DNA from 2 places in the Zunongwangia sp. HRR-M8 genome. Region 2 is predicted to be linked to the other one. Evidence: riboswitches for the same ligand, from Rfam matches in the RefSeq annotation. Region 2 holds a riboswitch; the other holds the start of a gene.
The links. Region 2 has a riboswitch for thiamine pyrophosphate ahead of thiS (sulfur carrier protein ThiS). Riboswitches for the same ligand answer to the same signal wherever they lie in the genome.
Positions count from the first base shown of each region.

Region 1: it holds a riboswitch for thiamine pyrophosphate, as region 2 does, so the genes downstream of both, tenA (thiaminase II) here and thiS (sulfur carrier protein ThiS) in region 2, are expected to answer to the same signal.

Region 1 is NZ_CP115161.1:2,080,178-2,088,386, forward strand. It holds gene PBT89_RS09020 (IS1182 family transposase) at 1-991, shown strand, start outside; gene PBT89_RS09025 (hypothetical protein) at 1,041-2,294, shown strand; gene hxpB (hexitol phosphatase HxpB) at 2,459-3,121, opposite strand; gene tenA (thiaminase II) at 3,118-3,780, opposite strand; TPP riboswitch at 3,852-3,945, opposite strand; gene PBT89_RS09040 (transposase) at 4,163-4,534, shown strand; gene PBT89_RS09045 (IS3 family transposase) at 4,531-5,385, shown strand; gene PBT89_RS09050 (DEAD/DEAH box helicase) at 5,511-8,209, shown strand, end outside.
Region 2 is NZ_CP115161.1:3,725,739-3,733,947, reverse strand. It holds gene recJ (single-stranded-DNA-specific exonuclease RecJ) at 1-1,196, shown strand, start outside; gene PBT89_RS16280 (hypothetical protein) at 1,785-2,147, shown strand; gene PBT89_RS16275 (UDP-2,3-diacylglucosamine diphosphatase) at 2,425-3,192, opposite strand; gene PBT89_RS16270 (6-pyruvoyl trahydropterin synthase family protein) at 3,361-3,810, opposite strand; TPP riboswitch at 3,996-4,091, shown strand; gene thiS (sulfur carrier protein ThiS) at 4,189-4,392, shown strand; gene thiC (phosphomethylpyrimidine synthase ThiC) at 4,445-6,301, shown strand; gene PBT89_RS16255 (thiamine phosphate synthase) at 6,514-7,110, shown strand; gene PBT89_RS16250 (thiamine phosphate synthase) at 7,091-7,753, shown strand; gene PBT89_RS16245 (thiazole synthase) at 8,044-8,209, shown strand, end outside.

The sequences.
Region 1 (8,209 bases), 1.6 Mb from region 2:
CGAAGAAATTGAAGAGCAAATTAAAGGACGTAAAGAGCAACAGACTAAATACTGGGCAATACAAAAAGAATTGGACAATGATGTTTCTTCTGAAAATCCACAACGATCAACCTCTGATCCTGATAGTAGGCATCAAATTGTAAGGGGAACCGTTACCGAGGTATGCTACACCGCGCAAACTACCGTAGATGCCAAACATAAGTTCCTCATTGATTACAAACTCACCAATCAAAATGATAAAAAAGCAATGGGTACCATGCTTAGAAGAGCTAAAGCTATTTTAAGAACCAATACCTTTACCGCGCTTTATGATAAAGGCTACCATACCGGAAGCGAGTTTTATATTGCCGATAGTCTGGGTATCAATACCCTGGTGGCCATTCCGGCCATTGGACGTAAAAGCCAGGCACCAGATCCTCGTTATAACGCTGAAAACTTTACCTATAATACTGATGAGGATACCTATACCTGCCCCCAGGGAAATACTTTATCCAGCAATGGCTCCTGGTACAAAGCTAGAAACTATACCTTTAAACAATACAAGACCAAAGCCTGCAAACAATGCCCGGTAAGAAGCCACTGTACCACAGCTAAAGCCAACGGTAAAATCATCCAGCGTACTCAATTTACCAAAAGCATCCAGGGCAATGCCAAGCGCATTGAACAAAGCGGAGAGCTTTATAAAAAAAGACAGGCACTGGTCGAGCATCCTTATGGCACCATGAAACGACAATGGGGCTTTGACCATATCATGACCAAAAGAGGCATTAAAGCAGCTTCAGCCGACTTTGGACTCATCGCACTGGCCTATAATTTAAGAAGACTCTTCAACAGTAAAATCGACCTTAACGAACTAATATTCAACCTCTTTTTAAGCTTAAAAAAGCTTATAAAAGCCGCTATAAGAAGAAATAAAGCTTTAACCGAGCCAAAACAGAAGGAAACAGAAAGTAGTGCATTTGTTTTCAATCCTAATTTCAACTATTTTTAAGACCAAATCAGGTAGTTTTGAGACAGACTGCCGTTAGGTAACATTCACTATGAGACACTATAGAGATCTGAAAATAGAATTCAACAATCAAAAAAAATTGATTTCTCTTATTGCTGAATTGAAGAAATTAAAACTAAAAGATTGGAAAGAACAATCAATCTTATCGAAAGAATTCACCAAGAATAAAAACTTAAAAGAAAATGAATTAGCTTCTTTTTCGTCCACATATTTTAAGTATACAAAAGAAAAATCTGATCAAGAGGTATTTGCTGGAACTGTTCATATTGGAATTAAGGATAACTGTCTTGTTGTTTATGATATAATAAGTTTAATTAAAGGTGATAAGTTACCTGTTCATCTTTATAATATCATTTTGCATAAATTTATTGATGATGTAATTAAACCACATCCTGAATTATTCGGCAAAACATTCGGTTCTATTAAACTCAATAGAAATAAACCTGAAATTCCAAAAATTACCCCAACCAATTCAAGTAACAAAAAATCTTTAGTTATTTCCGCAAATCCAGAAAAATTTAAAATATTCAACGAGAGACTTAAACGTCCAATTCATTTTGTCTCTCAAGATGGCTCTGGAGAAGCTCTTATGTTAGAGGGAGAAAATGCTAAAATTGGGAATAAGAAAATTTCATATTTTACGCCGAACAATATCGCAATATTATTATCCGTTTCGAATAAATCTCAAAATGAAGCTAAACGTTTACTTCAAGAAATTAAGACACGTGACAATATTGAAAACTCTCTTGATGACATCAAAGAAAGCTCTAAAATAATTTGTGACTTCATAGAACAAATCCAAACTTCTATTGTATTCACTTATACTACTATTGAAGCTTTTGTAAACCTTAGTATTCCAGAAGAATATGAGTATTTTGAAATAAAAAAAGAAGCTGGAGTTCATTATGAAAAAAGGTTCAAAGGAAGCTCTATCGAGAGACTTTTACCATTGAAAACTAAGATTAAAGAAATATTACCAGACATATACGAAACTGACCCTATTGAAAAAGAAAAGTTTTTTGCCAACTTTGACAGACTTGAGAAACTCAGAAATAAAATAATACATCAGAAATCAATCGAACACACGGAATTATATAAGGAATATTTCAGAGATTCAATTTTCACTGTTTGTAATGTTTCTAACGATTTAATTACTTTCTTTTATGAAAATTGTGAAAGTGATTTCTCAACGAATCCTATTTGGCCAACGATTGACGGGAAAGAAAGTAACTTCCCTAAAGCGTACTTTAATTCAGGAGATTTTGAAGTAACTGATTCCTTATGATTAAACGTTACCTAACACCGTATAAAATTAATTGCTAGTTTCTAGCTTGCTTACGAAAGTCCTCTCAGACTTTCTATCTGTGATTTGTTTGCTAACTTTAGTGCTTAAACACGCAACTAATCTTATACAAACACGTTGTACACAATATAAAAAAACATCCGTCACTAAATGAAAATTCTATTTATTGAATTTAGATTCGAAAATGAATGAATTACGAAATCTTCAATTTTTTCTTTCATTATTAAGTTTTCTTTTTTTGGACGATATGCTACAGTTTTCATTCCAGCACTCTTTGCTGACAATAAACCAGAATAAGAATCTTCAAAAACAACACAGTTTTTAGGATTTATTTTCAGATTTTTAGCAACAGACAAATAAACTGCTGGATTTGGTTTACCCTTTTTTTCAAATTCGGCAGATGTAAAAAAATCGAAATAATCAGATATATTTAATTTTTCAAGAACAACTGGAATTAGCTCATATGGTGCATTTGTTGCGAGGCCTATTTTAAATCCTTTAGTTTTTATAAATTTCAAAAGACCTTTTATTCCCTTAATTTCTTTCCCTTCTTTTTTAATCAGCAATTTCACGCATTCAATAACTTCGTTTTGAACATCTTGAAATGATTTACCTTCCCATTGATAATAACCGTACCAAAATTTAGTAACTTCAATTGTGGTCATAAATTTTGTTTGACTACATAATTCAGGTGTTAGACTAACACCTAATGAGCCAAAAACTTTTTTTTCTGCAATTTCCCAAAAAGGTTCAGAATCAATCAGAACACCATCCATATCAAAAATTACCGCTTTTATTTCTTCTTTCATTTTTTAAACTCTTTCCATTTTTTTATTTGATATGATGAATCCCAGAACTCAAATTCCAATCTTGTAGATGTAATGAAAACTTCTGTCATACGAGCTTGAATTTTTGTCGATGCATTAAAAGCAAAATTATCGCAAATATCAATTGCATCTTTAACAACTAAATCAAAGTCATTACCTGCATATGTATCAATCCATTTTTGATACGGGTTATTTTTGCTTTTCTGATTTTCATAGATATATTCCCCCACTTTTTTATAAATCCAAAAGCAAGGCAATACTGAAGCCATTCCAATCTCAACTGATTCGAATGAAGAAACAGCTTTGATATGACTTGTATAATGATGAATTAAAGGCTCAATAATATTTGACGGAACAATATTAAAGTCTTTGAAATAGAACTCGTGTAATTCTCTTTCAGCTATAATAGCAGTTTCAGCAAAATGAATAAGAGATATTGTCTCTTTGACATCATAACTTTTTGATGCTAGTAAGGATAAAGTTTTTCCGAAATTTTCTAAATATTTCGAATCTTGTTGCATATAAAACTTAAATTTTTCTTTATCTAAATTACCATTCATCAATTCCTGAATAAAAGGCATTTTTAAAATTGAGTTAAAAATAGGCTTAATTGTTTCCCAAGATTTATCTGACCAAGTCATATTTTATACAATTTAATTTAATAAAAATATGGATAGATAGGTCTGATTAATAAAAGAGGAAGTTCTCTCTCATTAATTACTAGACTTTTCCCTACGATAGTGTTAACCATATCAGGTTCAAAGGGACTCTCTCAATTCTTATATAGAATACCCCTAAAGCTTGACAAATATAGTATTTATTAAGTAAATTGAATAGAAATACTGTGTACAACACCGTATACCAGCAATTGCGGCTTTGTGTCCTGCGGACACAACCGCGCAAGCATAAAAGTCGGGGATTTTTTCTATCTTAGTTGTCTAATTCCCGCAACTGACGGGTATACAATACCGTTGTGCTTCATACTGACCCGTCCTGAATAAAGGCTACATAATTTCAAACATTATGTATAAAAATGACAGAGTAATCAGACGGTATTCCGAATCGTTCAAACTAAAAATTTTAGACGAACTTACGGCAGGAAAACTAAACAAGTATCAACTAGGGAAAGCTTACGGCATTGCTCCAACAACCATCAATGAGTGGGTCAGAAAATATAACCGTAAAGACCTTATGAACACCAGAGTGACTGTGAAAACAAAAGATGAGATTACACGTATCAAACAGCTTCAAAAAGAAATTGAACAGCTGAAGAAACTTCTTTTGAAAAAGGATATGGACGCCCTTATAGAAGATTCTTATCTTGAAGTGGCAGCAGAACAGCTGGGCTATAAATCAGTGCTTGAACTTAAAAAAAAACTAAGTATCAAGCCTTGATCAAGGCCAAGCAGAAATCCAGAGGATCTGCATCCCTCTCAGCCATAACAGCCTATTTTGGTCTTAAACGTGACGCCTACTATAAATACAAACGTAGAGAAAACAAACGTTCAGAACTAGAAAATAAGGTTGTTGACATTGTCAAGAAAAGGCGCAGATCCCTTCCCAGAGAAGGGGTTAGAAAACTGACCAGATCACTGAGCAAAGAGTTTACAAATGCCGATTTAAAAATAGGCAGGGATACCTTATTCAACATTCTTAGAAAACATAATATGCTTACACTTAGAAAAAAATACAGTTCCAGAACCACCAACTCATTGCACAGGTTCCGCAAATACAAAAACAATATCAAAGACCTTAAAGTAACAAAACCCAACCAAGTTTGGGTAAGTGATATTACCTATATAAGGACCATAAAGGGCTTTTGTTACCTGGCGCTAATTACAGATATGCACAGTCGTAAAATAGTTGGTTATGACATCAGCAATAGCCTAGAACTTAAAGGCTGTCAGAGAGCTTTGAACAAAGCCTTATATCAAGCTAAAGATACTACCGGGCTAATACACCATTCTGACAGAGGTATTCAGTATTGCAGCAATGTATACACACAAATCCTTAAAAGAAATAACATAGGAATCAGTATGACCGAGGAAAACCATTGCTATGAAAACGCCATGGCAGAACGTCTAAATGGCATATTAAAAGACGAATTCTATCTCGATCAGACCTTGGATAGCCTGCAACATGCAAAAAGGGCTACAAAAAATGCAATTAATTTGTATAATCAAATAAGATTACATTTATCTTTAGACTATAGAACACCAAATATGGTTTATAAATTAACAGCTTAAATCAATTTTAACCTGTAGCCATATTTTAGGACTAGACATTTTTTTGATGCAATAGTTTAGAAATAAGGTCTTTATAAAGATAATTTAACTAACTTTTGGGTCTTAAATAGATCAACCCAATTTAAATGTCTTATTTCGAAAACCTCTATCCAGTAATATCTTATCCAGTAAACAACAAGTTAAAAGGTTCAAAAGGTCTTAGAAATGCTCAGCTTGGAGCTATTCATTCAATTGCGGCACACTTCACAATTTATCAAGAAACTATTGGTTTAATTGTAATGCCAACTGGATCTGGAAAGACAGGAGTAATTAATATGGCTCCGTTCGTTTTAAGATCGAAACGAGTATTAGTATTAAGTTCAAGCGTTCTTGTTCGTGGTCAAATATTTGAAGAATTTGACACTTTAAAAACTTTAAAGAATATTAAAGTCTTTTCTAAAGATGTCAAAACTCCTGAAGTAATGGAACTTAGAGGGAGTTTAAAACAGAAAAATGAATGGGAAAAAATGAGGAATTTTGATGTGGTAGTGACAATACCTATAAATATTTCCAATTCTATAAAAAATAATAATCCCCCTCCTGAAGAATTATTTGATTTGGTAATTGTTGACGAAGCTCATCATTCTACAGCTGAAACTTGGAATAAGACAATCAAATATTTTAAGAATGCGAAGAAAATCTTTTTTACTGCAACTCCTTTTAGAAATGACAAACTTGAAGTGGAAGGAAAAATTATTTACAAATATTCACTTTCACAGGCTTATAAAGATGGAATATTTGGAGATATCGGTTATATCCCTGTCAATAGTAAGGGAAACTCTTCAATAGATTTAGCAATTGCTAAAGAAGCTGAAAAAGTTTTTAATGATGACAATTCTAAACCTAAAATCAATCATAAATTAATGATTAGGACAGAAGGTAAAGATCACGCTAAAGAACTTCTGGGGCTGTATAAGGCAAAAACTAACCTTAATTTAAAAATTGTAAATAGCTCTTATACATATAAGACTATAAAAAAGGCTATCAAGGATTTAAGAGAAGATAAGCTGGATGGCATAATCTGTAACAATATGCTTGGTGAGGGTTTTGATTTTCCCAATTTAAAAATTGCAGCAATACATAAACCACACGGTTCGTTACCGATAACTTTACAATTTATTGGTCGCTTTGCTAGAACAAATTCTAAAAGCATTGGTGATGCGAAATTCATTGCTCCAATAAGTGATATACAAATTACAAAACGTAACCTATATCATGAAGAAAATATTTGGCAAAAAATCATTCATGAAATAAGTGATGAAGCAATTGATCAAATTGACGAAATTAAACAATCTTTAGATACATTTGAAACAGTAGAAGAGCAAGAAGGTGAAACTGATTTTTCAATGTTCAATCTCTATCCCTATTTCCACATAAAAATTTATAGAGCCAATACATTTTTGATTAATGAAGATTTACCAATTAACGGGCATCAAATTCTATATCATAAAATTAGTGAGGATTTACAAGCAGTAATTTTTGTAACAAGGGAAGATATAAAACCAAAATGGGTTAGAACCCACGATTTAGACGATCATAAACATCATATGTTCATAATATTTTATGATCAAACTCAAAACTTACTATTTATTACTTCATCTTCAATTAGATCAGAAGGTACTTATAAGTTGATAGGAGAAGTATTTACAGGAGATGATTTTGAAAAATTATCCAAATCTGAAATTAATAAAATATTATTAGATATGTCAGGTTTAGAAATTTTCAGTTTAGGAATGGGAAACCGTAGTCCTCAAGATGGAGAATCGTACCGACAGTTCTCAGGTAAAAATACTGGAAGTAAAGTAAAACCAAGTGATGCCAAATTACACTTTGCCGGGCACATTTTTACTAAAGCTATAGAAAACAATAAAGAAAAAACTATTGGATATAGCAGTAATTCAAAAGTGTGGTCACACCAATATGAACAAATCCCAACTTTAATTAATTGGTGTAAAAGTTTAGGAACTAAAATTAATAGCGAAAGAGAAGTTCGAACTAACTCTGGCTATGATTATCTGGCAAATGGTAAAATTATTTCTAAATTCCCAGAGGAAATAATATATGCCTCATGGCACAAAGACACCTATGCTGATCCATTTGAACTTAAGATTTTAGAAAACGAAGAATTAATTCATGAGATTAGTTTTTTTGAATGTTATATTGAACCTAAAAACTTGTCAAAGGACAAAAGTAATGCGAAGATTAATTTCTGCTCAGAAAAATTTTCTTTTGAAATCTCTTACAATTTCAAGGAACATTTTGAACTAATTATACCAGATAACATACAAGTTTATACTGGTGATGGTGAATCTTTTGAAGATTACTTAAATAACAATTCGATACAGTTTATCTTAGGTGATTTTTCTAATATAATTGATCATGAACTATATAGAATACCTGATGCAAATGTTTTCAATATTGATATGAAAATTTTTCGGTCTCTAAATTGGGAGAAAGAAAATATCGACATTTACACAGAGTTCTTCAGTAATGAAAAAGATATGAAGGCATCTAAATCTTTATCTATTCACGACGGTATAAAATCACAGCTGCAGAAAGATAATTCCTTAGATTTTATCTTATATGACCATGGCGCTTTTGAGTTGGCCGATTATATAGCTGTAAAAAATGATAATGGTAAAATAAATTTTATCCTTTATCACATTAAAAAAGCAGGTGGAAAACCTTCTCTTCGTGTTGGAGATGTTGATGAAGTTTTATCCCAATGTATTCGATGCACTAATTGGCTATCAAATAAGAAAATACTGATAGAAAAATTAAAAAA
Region 2 (8,209 bases):
CGGGAGCAGAAATTCCTAAGGCGATTGCTGTGCTCGATCCAAAACGAGAAGACTGCGATTATCCTTATAAAGAGCTTTGCGGTTGCGGTGTAGGTTTTAAATTGATCCAGGCAATGGCTGCAAAACGTGGCGATAACATACAGGCATTATTGCCGTATCTGGATTTGGTAGCCACCGCTATTGGGGCCGATATTGTACCTATTACCGGCGAAAATCGAATTTTAGCGTATCATGGTTTGCATGTCATTAATGTAGCGCCAAGAGCTGGCTTTAAAGCGATTTTGAGTCAGATTAAAAAAGAAGTGATCACTATAACCGATGTTGTTTTTGTGGTCGCACCCAGGATTAATGCAGCCGGAAGAATGAAACATGGTTTACATGCGGTAGAGTTGCTTACAGAAGAAAATGAAACGCAGGCACAACATTTTGCTTCGGAAATAGAATCGCACAATTCTACCCGAAAAGATACCGATAAAGCGATTACAGCAGAAGCTTTAGATCAAATTGAAGAGTTAAAAGAGCAGGAGTGTTTGAGCACAGTAGTGTACGCAGAAAACTGGCATAAAGGTGTGATTGGGATTGTAGCAAGCCGATTAACCGAAACCTATTATCGTCCCACCTTAGTCTTTACAAAAAGTGGCGATAAGCTGGCGGCGTCAGCCCGATCGGTAAAAGGATTTGATGTTTATAATGCTTTGGAAGCTTGCCAAGATCATATTGAACAATTTGGGGGACATATGTATGCTGCGGGTTTAACCATTAAGGAAGAAGAATACGATAACTTTAAAAGAAAGTTTGAAGAAGTAGTTTCTGAAACTATTGATAGAAAATTACTGACTCCTGAGATCTCTATTGATGCTGAAATAGAATTAGATGAAATCACGCCTAAATTTTGGCGAATCCTGAAGCAATTTGCCCCTTTTGGTCCCGGTAACATGTCTCCGGTTTTTATGTCCAGAAATTTAACCGATTCTGGTTTTGGGAAATGTGTTGGCAGTGAAGAAGCACATTTAAAATGCCGAGTATCACAAGTGGATAATAAATCTTCGTTTAATGTCATCGGTTTTAATCTCGGTAAAAAAATTGATTGTATTCAAAATAAAAAACCGTTTAGTGCGGTGTATTCTGTAGATGAAAATGAATGGAACGGTAATGTTTCTTTGCAATTGAAGTTGAAGGATATTAAGGAGAACTAGGTTTTAGATCGTTTTGCTGTTAGATCTTAGAATCTAGAGTAGAGAAAACAGATTCAAGGATTTATTTTGAATTTTGAATTGGATTCGGGAGAGAAAAAATCATGAGTCAAGAATCATAACAATTCAATTTTAATTATTTTGAAATTAAATGCCGAATTGTGAACCTGCGCTACCGTCATGCTGAACTTGCTTCAGCATCACATCATCATACTAAAAACTAATCTAAAATTAGCCGACTTAGAGCTCAACTCAAATTCCTCATTTTTCAATTGAAATTTTTCAACCGAAACCAGGAATGATTGATCCTGGATTTCCCTTACCAAAATTGCAAATACGAATTACAAAGTTAGAATCCGAAAGTTCTGCTTCCTAATTTTACAGTATACAGTATACAGTATACAGTATATTGTAAATCGTATACTGTGAATTTTTTTGCTGGATTTTGAATGAATTTGACGCTAACGGAAAACATTAAACGCTAAACAGTAAACTAACGACTAAATACTTTCTCAACAGCAAACAAAACCCGAAGCTATTTAGACTGAATTTAAATAAAATTTTTATCTTTGAGATAAACCTGCTAGAAATATGGAGGACGTCGATATTATTTACCACAACAATACCGGGATTTCTTTTAAGTGGAAAAGCGGAATTGCTAATTCTAATGAAAAGCGAGTTCAACTCGTATTTAAGGATATGGGATTTTATCTTTCTCCTGAAGAAGTGAATATGTTCTCAAAAAATATTCGAATGGCAAAAAATAGCGCAGGCAACTGTTCTCATTGTCCTCATTCTGAATTATGCGAACGAAATATTTTACTGAAATCTCCACTTCAAAAAATGGATTTTGTGGTTAATGCTTTTGAACTTAATGAAATCTGCGATTTGGTTGAAGGCACTATTTTTAAAATGGAACTTCATAATTACGTAGAGTTTGTCTCGAAAAATTAGCAGTTAGAACTGAGATATGAGATTTTAGAATATAGGCTGAAGAAAATAGATTCAAGAATTTATTTTGAATTATGAACCTGCATTACCGTCATGCTGAACTTGTTTCAGCATCTGATGGTTATAGTTGAGATATAAGATTTTAGACCGCTTTGCTGTTTTTAGAATAAGACTATAGAAAATAAACGTTTTTATACTGAATTTCAAATAAGAGCCAAGATTCTATGATTTTAGACTCTATTTTTCTGCTGAATTAATAATTAACGCTTTTTTCTGTAAACTACGAAGCGTTAACGGGATGCTTTTTTAAATACAATTCATCTCCATCAAAAGCTGCATAGGTGTAGAAATTAATCCAATCGCCGGTGTTAATGTATTTCGAGTTTTCTTTCAGTTTAATTTCCATAGGTAAATGGCGATGGCCAAAAAGAAAATAATCGTAATGCTTAGTTTCGAGTTTTCGCTTGCAATATTGCACCAACCATTCGTTATCTTCTCCTAAGAATTTAGCATCATCGTCTCCAGAAATCAGTTTGTTTTTTACTGAAAAATATTGCGCTAAAGGCACGCCAATATCAGGATGTAACCATCGGTAAAGCCATTTTGAAAACGGATTGGTAAACACTTTTTTCATGCGTTTATAGCCATAATCTCCAGGCCCCAGCCCATCACCATGACCAATTAAGAAGGTTTTTTGGTTGAATTCAAACTCCTGTGGTTTTCGAAAAGTTGGAATGTTAAGTTCTTCTTCAAAATAATCTTCCATCCATAAATCATGGTTTCCAACGAAAAAATAAATCGGAATTCCGCTATCTTTAATTTCAGCGAGTTTCCCTAAAACCCTAACAAAGCCTTTTGGTACGGCATGCTTATATTCAAACCAAAAATCGAATAGATCGCCCAGTAAAAAAATAGCCGCTGCATCTTCTTTAATTTCATCCAGCCATTTAACGAATATCGCCTCGCGTACTTTGCTGGCTTCTTTGGTAGGAGCACCTAAATGATTATCGCTAGAGAAGTAAACCTTTTTTCCGGTAGGTAGTTGCATACGATGAAATATAAATCAAATATACTTATTTCTACAAAGATGTTTTGCGTTAGGGATAGTAGCGGCATCCTTTTTTATTTGCCAGTTAGCACCTGTAAATGTTGAGAACATAATTACAAAGCAAATAAAAAAGATAAAGCGAATAGCCCGACCCGCTAGGGGAACGCCCTAATTATCGCTGGCATACCACTCGGCGAAACTAGTTTCAGTCTCCTGAAGTTTTAGCGAATGTAGTTTGATGTGACCTGGTAAGTGTTTGTTTATTTTTTGAGAAAAATCGATCACCATATTTTCACTGGTGGGTTGATATTCTACTAAAATCACGTGATGTCCACGATCTTTTAATTCTTTCGCGAGTTCTATATGAGGCGTATTTTTGTTGAAAACGGTGGCATGATCAAATTGGTCTACAATTTCAGACTTTACGATTTTTTTTAAGTCGCCAAAATCGATTACCATACCGTACTTCACATTATCAGTATCGCTAATTGGTTCTCCAATAACGGTTACACTAAGTTTGTAACTATGGCCATGGACGTTGCGACACTTACCATCGTAGCCGTAAAGTGCGTGTCCTGTTTCAAAAGAAAATTGTTTGGTAATCCTGATTTTTGCCATACCGAAATTTTAAGTCTGCCGTATATAATTTGGATTTCCCTAAAATTTTAAAGCTGAAATTATGAAAAATTGCTTCGGAAACTTTTCGGGAAATTTAAGTGCAAAGGTATTAAAAGTGTATTCAAAATAGAATAATAAGCCTTTAGCATTTTTTTAATTCGGATTATTTCATTTAACTTTGAGAAAGTAAACTTTAGGGGTGCTGATTCAATTCGGCTGAGAAAAACCCTTTGAACCTGATACAGATTAGCATCTGCGAAGGGAAAAGTTAGAAAATTTTGAATTGATTTTATCCAAATTAAGGGGTAAGTTCTATTTCATATTACTTTTCTTCAAAGACCATCCTCTTTGGTTTACGGCTATTAAAATCGAAACGATATGATAACTGTAAACGTCAACAACCAAAACCATTCTTTTAAAGAACCTGTAAAGCTTCAGGAGTTATTGGAGCAATTGAATATTCAGGCTTCAGGAATTGCTATTGCCATTAACAACGAAATTATTTCTAAACCACAGTGGGAACACACACTAGTGGAAGAAGGCAGTAACGTATTGGTGATTCGTGCTACGCAAGGCGGTTGATCGTTTTATTTTCAGTAATCAAATTTTAAACATCAATCTAAACCTTTTTAGTATGAAACCTAACCAATTACCGAGGGAAGAAGCCATCAGCAGAACGCCTTTTCCAAATTCAGAAAAAATTTATGTAAAAGGCCAACTTCACGAAAATGTGAAGGTGCCTATGCGTAAAATTATGCTTGATGATACCGTCGATAAATTTAACGGAACAAAAACGTCAAACGAACCGGTCTTGGTGTACGATACCAGTGGTCCTTTTACCGATCCAAATGTAGAAATTGATGTGCGCCAAGGTTTACAACCCATTCGCCAACAATGGATTTCAGGAAGAGAAGATGTAGAGCAATTATCTGGACTTTCCTCAGAATATGGACGGCAGCGTGAAGAGAACGAAAAGTTAGATGAACTTCGGTTTAAACGAATTCGAAAACCTTTAAAAGCGAAACCGGGGCAAAATGTAACCCAAATGCATTACGCGCGTAAAGGCATTATTACGCCAGAAATGGAGTTTATTGCTATTCGGGAAAATCAGAAGCTTCAGGAAATCAATCAGATTACCGAGCAACATCCGGGCGAAAGTTTTGGGGCGAGTATTCCTAAAGTAATTACTCCTGAATTTGTTAGAGATGAGGTTGCCAAAGGACGCGCAATTATACCAAGTAATATTAATCATCCGGAAAGTGAACCAATGATTGTTGGGCGTAATTTCCTGGTTAAAATCAATGCCAATATTGGGAATTCTGCGGTAAGTTCTTCTATTGAAGAAGAAGTAGAAAAAGCAGTTTGGGCTTGCCGTTGGGGCGCCGATACCATAATGGATCTTTCTACCGGAAAAAATATTCACGAAACCCGAGAATGGATTCTTCGGAATTCTCCGGTACCCATTGGGACGGTTCCTATTTATCAGGCCTTAGAAAAAGTAAACGGAAAAGCTGAAAATTTAACTTGGGAAATTTTTAGAGATACTTTAATTGAACAAGCCGAACAGGGCGTTGATTATTTTACCATTCACGCCGGGGTTCGTTTAAAATATATTCCGCATACCGCAAAACGAGTAACGGGAATTGTTTCTCGTGGCGGTTCCATTATGGCGAAATGGTGTTTAGCACATCATCAGGAAAGCTTTTTATACACGCATTTTGAAGAGATTTGCGAAATTATGAAAGCTTATGATGTAGCATTTTCTCTTGGCGATGGCTTGCGTCCGGGTAGTATTGCCGATGCGAATGATTATGCGCAGTTTGCCGAATTGGAAACACTTGGCGAACTAACCAAAATCGCCTGGAAGCACGATGTACAATGCTTTATTGAAGGTCCCGGACATATCCCAATGCATATGATTAAGGAAAATATGGATAAGCAATTGGCCGAATGTGGCGAAGCGCCTTTTTACACGCTTGGCCCGTTAACCACCGATATTGCGCCGGGTTACGACCATATTACGAGCGGAATTGGAGCGGCAATGATTGGCTGGTACGGTTGTGCAATGTTATGCTATGTAACGCCAAAAGAACATTTGGGTTTACCGAATAAAGAAGATGTAAAAGAAGGTGTAATTACTTACAAGATCGCAGCCCACGCGGCAGATTTAGCAAAAGGGCATCCGGGAGCACAACATCGGGACGATGCGATGAGTAAAGCGAGATTCGAGTTTCGTTGGGAAGATCAGTTTAATTTGGCGCTAGATCCAGATACGGCACGAGCGTATCACGATGAAACTTTACCTTCAGACAATGCGAAAGTGGCTCATTTTTGCTCGATGTGCGGACCTAATTTCTGCTCGATGAAAATCACTCAGGATGTACGGAATTATGCCAAAGAAAACGGAATGGATACCGAGGAAGCCATCATCAAAGGAATGGAAGAAAAGTCAGAAGAGTTTAAGAAAAAAGGAAGCGAAGTGTATTTATAATTTCTGAATAATGCTGATCGTAATTTCTGCAGAAAATTCGTAAAGCGGAATGCTGAAATGGTTAATGATTTTAAAATATGGGCGCCACCCTGAACTTGATTCAGGGTCGCATCCTAATTCAGTATTTAAATGTGGGAGATTCCGGATCGAGTCGGGAATGATGGCACTAATTTTAATTACAATTTGAGAATGTCAAAATATAATTTGAAATAATGCTAATCGTAATTTCTGCGGAAAAATGTATTGAAAATGAAGAATTTCAACTGAAATCGATACTCGATGCAGGTTTAGAAATTCTTCATATTCGTAAACCCAAGGTTTCTTTTGAAGTATTAAAAAGCTGGTTAGAAAAATTTGAAGCTGAATACCGCTGCAAAATGGTGCTACATCAGCATCACGAATTGGCACGAGAATTTGGGCTGAAAGGCATTCATCTTCCGGAATATTTCAGAACAAATCTGAAGGAAAATGTAGATGACTATATCACTTCTTTTCAGCAAGAAAAATTTAAGGTAAGCACTTCGGTGCATCAAAAAGAAATGCTTTCAGAAATATCGAATTTCGATTACTGTTTTTTGAGCCCTGTTTTTAATTCGATTTCCAAAACCGGGTATTCGGGAAAAAAGTTTCAGGTAAACGACCTTCAACAGCAAGTGATTGCACTAGGCGGAATTGATTCAGAAAAAATTTCAGCAATTCGTAAAATGGGTTTTAGTGGCGCGGCAGTGCTTGGCGCGGTTTGGCAACAAGAAAATCCAATAAAAAGTTTTATTAAAATCAAGCAACACTATGAATCAGTTTTTAAATAAACCGGTGAATTTGCAAAAAGAAATTTCTGCACTGCATTATATCTCTCAAGGAGAAAATGCTAAAGTTCATTTAGAAAATATAGAACGCGTGTTACAAGCCGGTGGCAATTGGATTCAGCTACGACTGAAAGAAACTTCAGCAAAAGAAGTGCTAGAAACCGCAATTTCAGCTCGTGAAATATGCTCAGCTTATCAAGCAAAACTGATTATAAATGATCACGTAGAAATTGCAAAAACCTGTAATGCCGACGGCGTTCATTTAGGACAAGAAGATACCAATGTTTTAGAAGCACGCCAGATTTTAGGAGAGGAAAAGATTATTGGCGGTACCGCAAATACGCTGCGGCATTGTTTGGATCATCTGCAAAACGGAGTCGATTATATTGGTCTGGGACCGCTAAGGTTTACGTCGACTAAAAAGAAACTGAGCCCCATTCTTGGATTTTCAGGTTATCAGGAATTGATAGAGAAATATTCGCAGCAGAAAAATACGGTTCCCATAATTGCCATTGGCGGAATTACACTAAACGACATTGAAGAACTCCGAGAAATTGGATTAAGTGGAGTCGCGGTTTCCGGTTTATTGACGCATTCGGAACATCCGGAAAAAGAAATTCAGCAGATCTTAGACAAGAGAAAATAGAAGAGAGACAAGAGACAATTTGATAATGTGGTAATGTGTTGATTTGAGAATGAATAGAATCAGGACTCATTTATTTTGAATGCTAAATGTTGAATTCTAAATGATTAAGATTCCGGCCTACCGAAAATTGTTCGTGAAATTTCAACCTGCATTATTTCGCACGTCATGTTGAACTTGATTCAGCATCTCACACATTTTCTAGGAATGGGATTGCTGAGCAAGTCCGGAATGACGAACCATAACCCGCTTAAATTTAAAAAAGCTAATGGCTAACAAATAAAAAATACAAAATGGAAAAACTAAAAATAGCAGATAAAAACTTCGATTCTCGTTTATTTACGGGAACTGGGAAATTCAGTAATTCAAAGCTAATGCGGGAAGCGGTTTTAGCTTCCGAAAGTGAATTGGTAACCGTTGCGCTCAAAAGAGTTGAAGCGGGCAATACTGAAGATGATA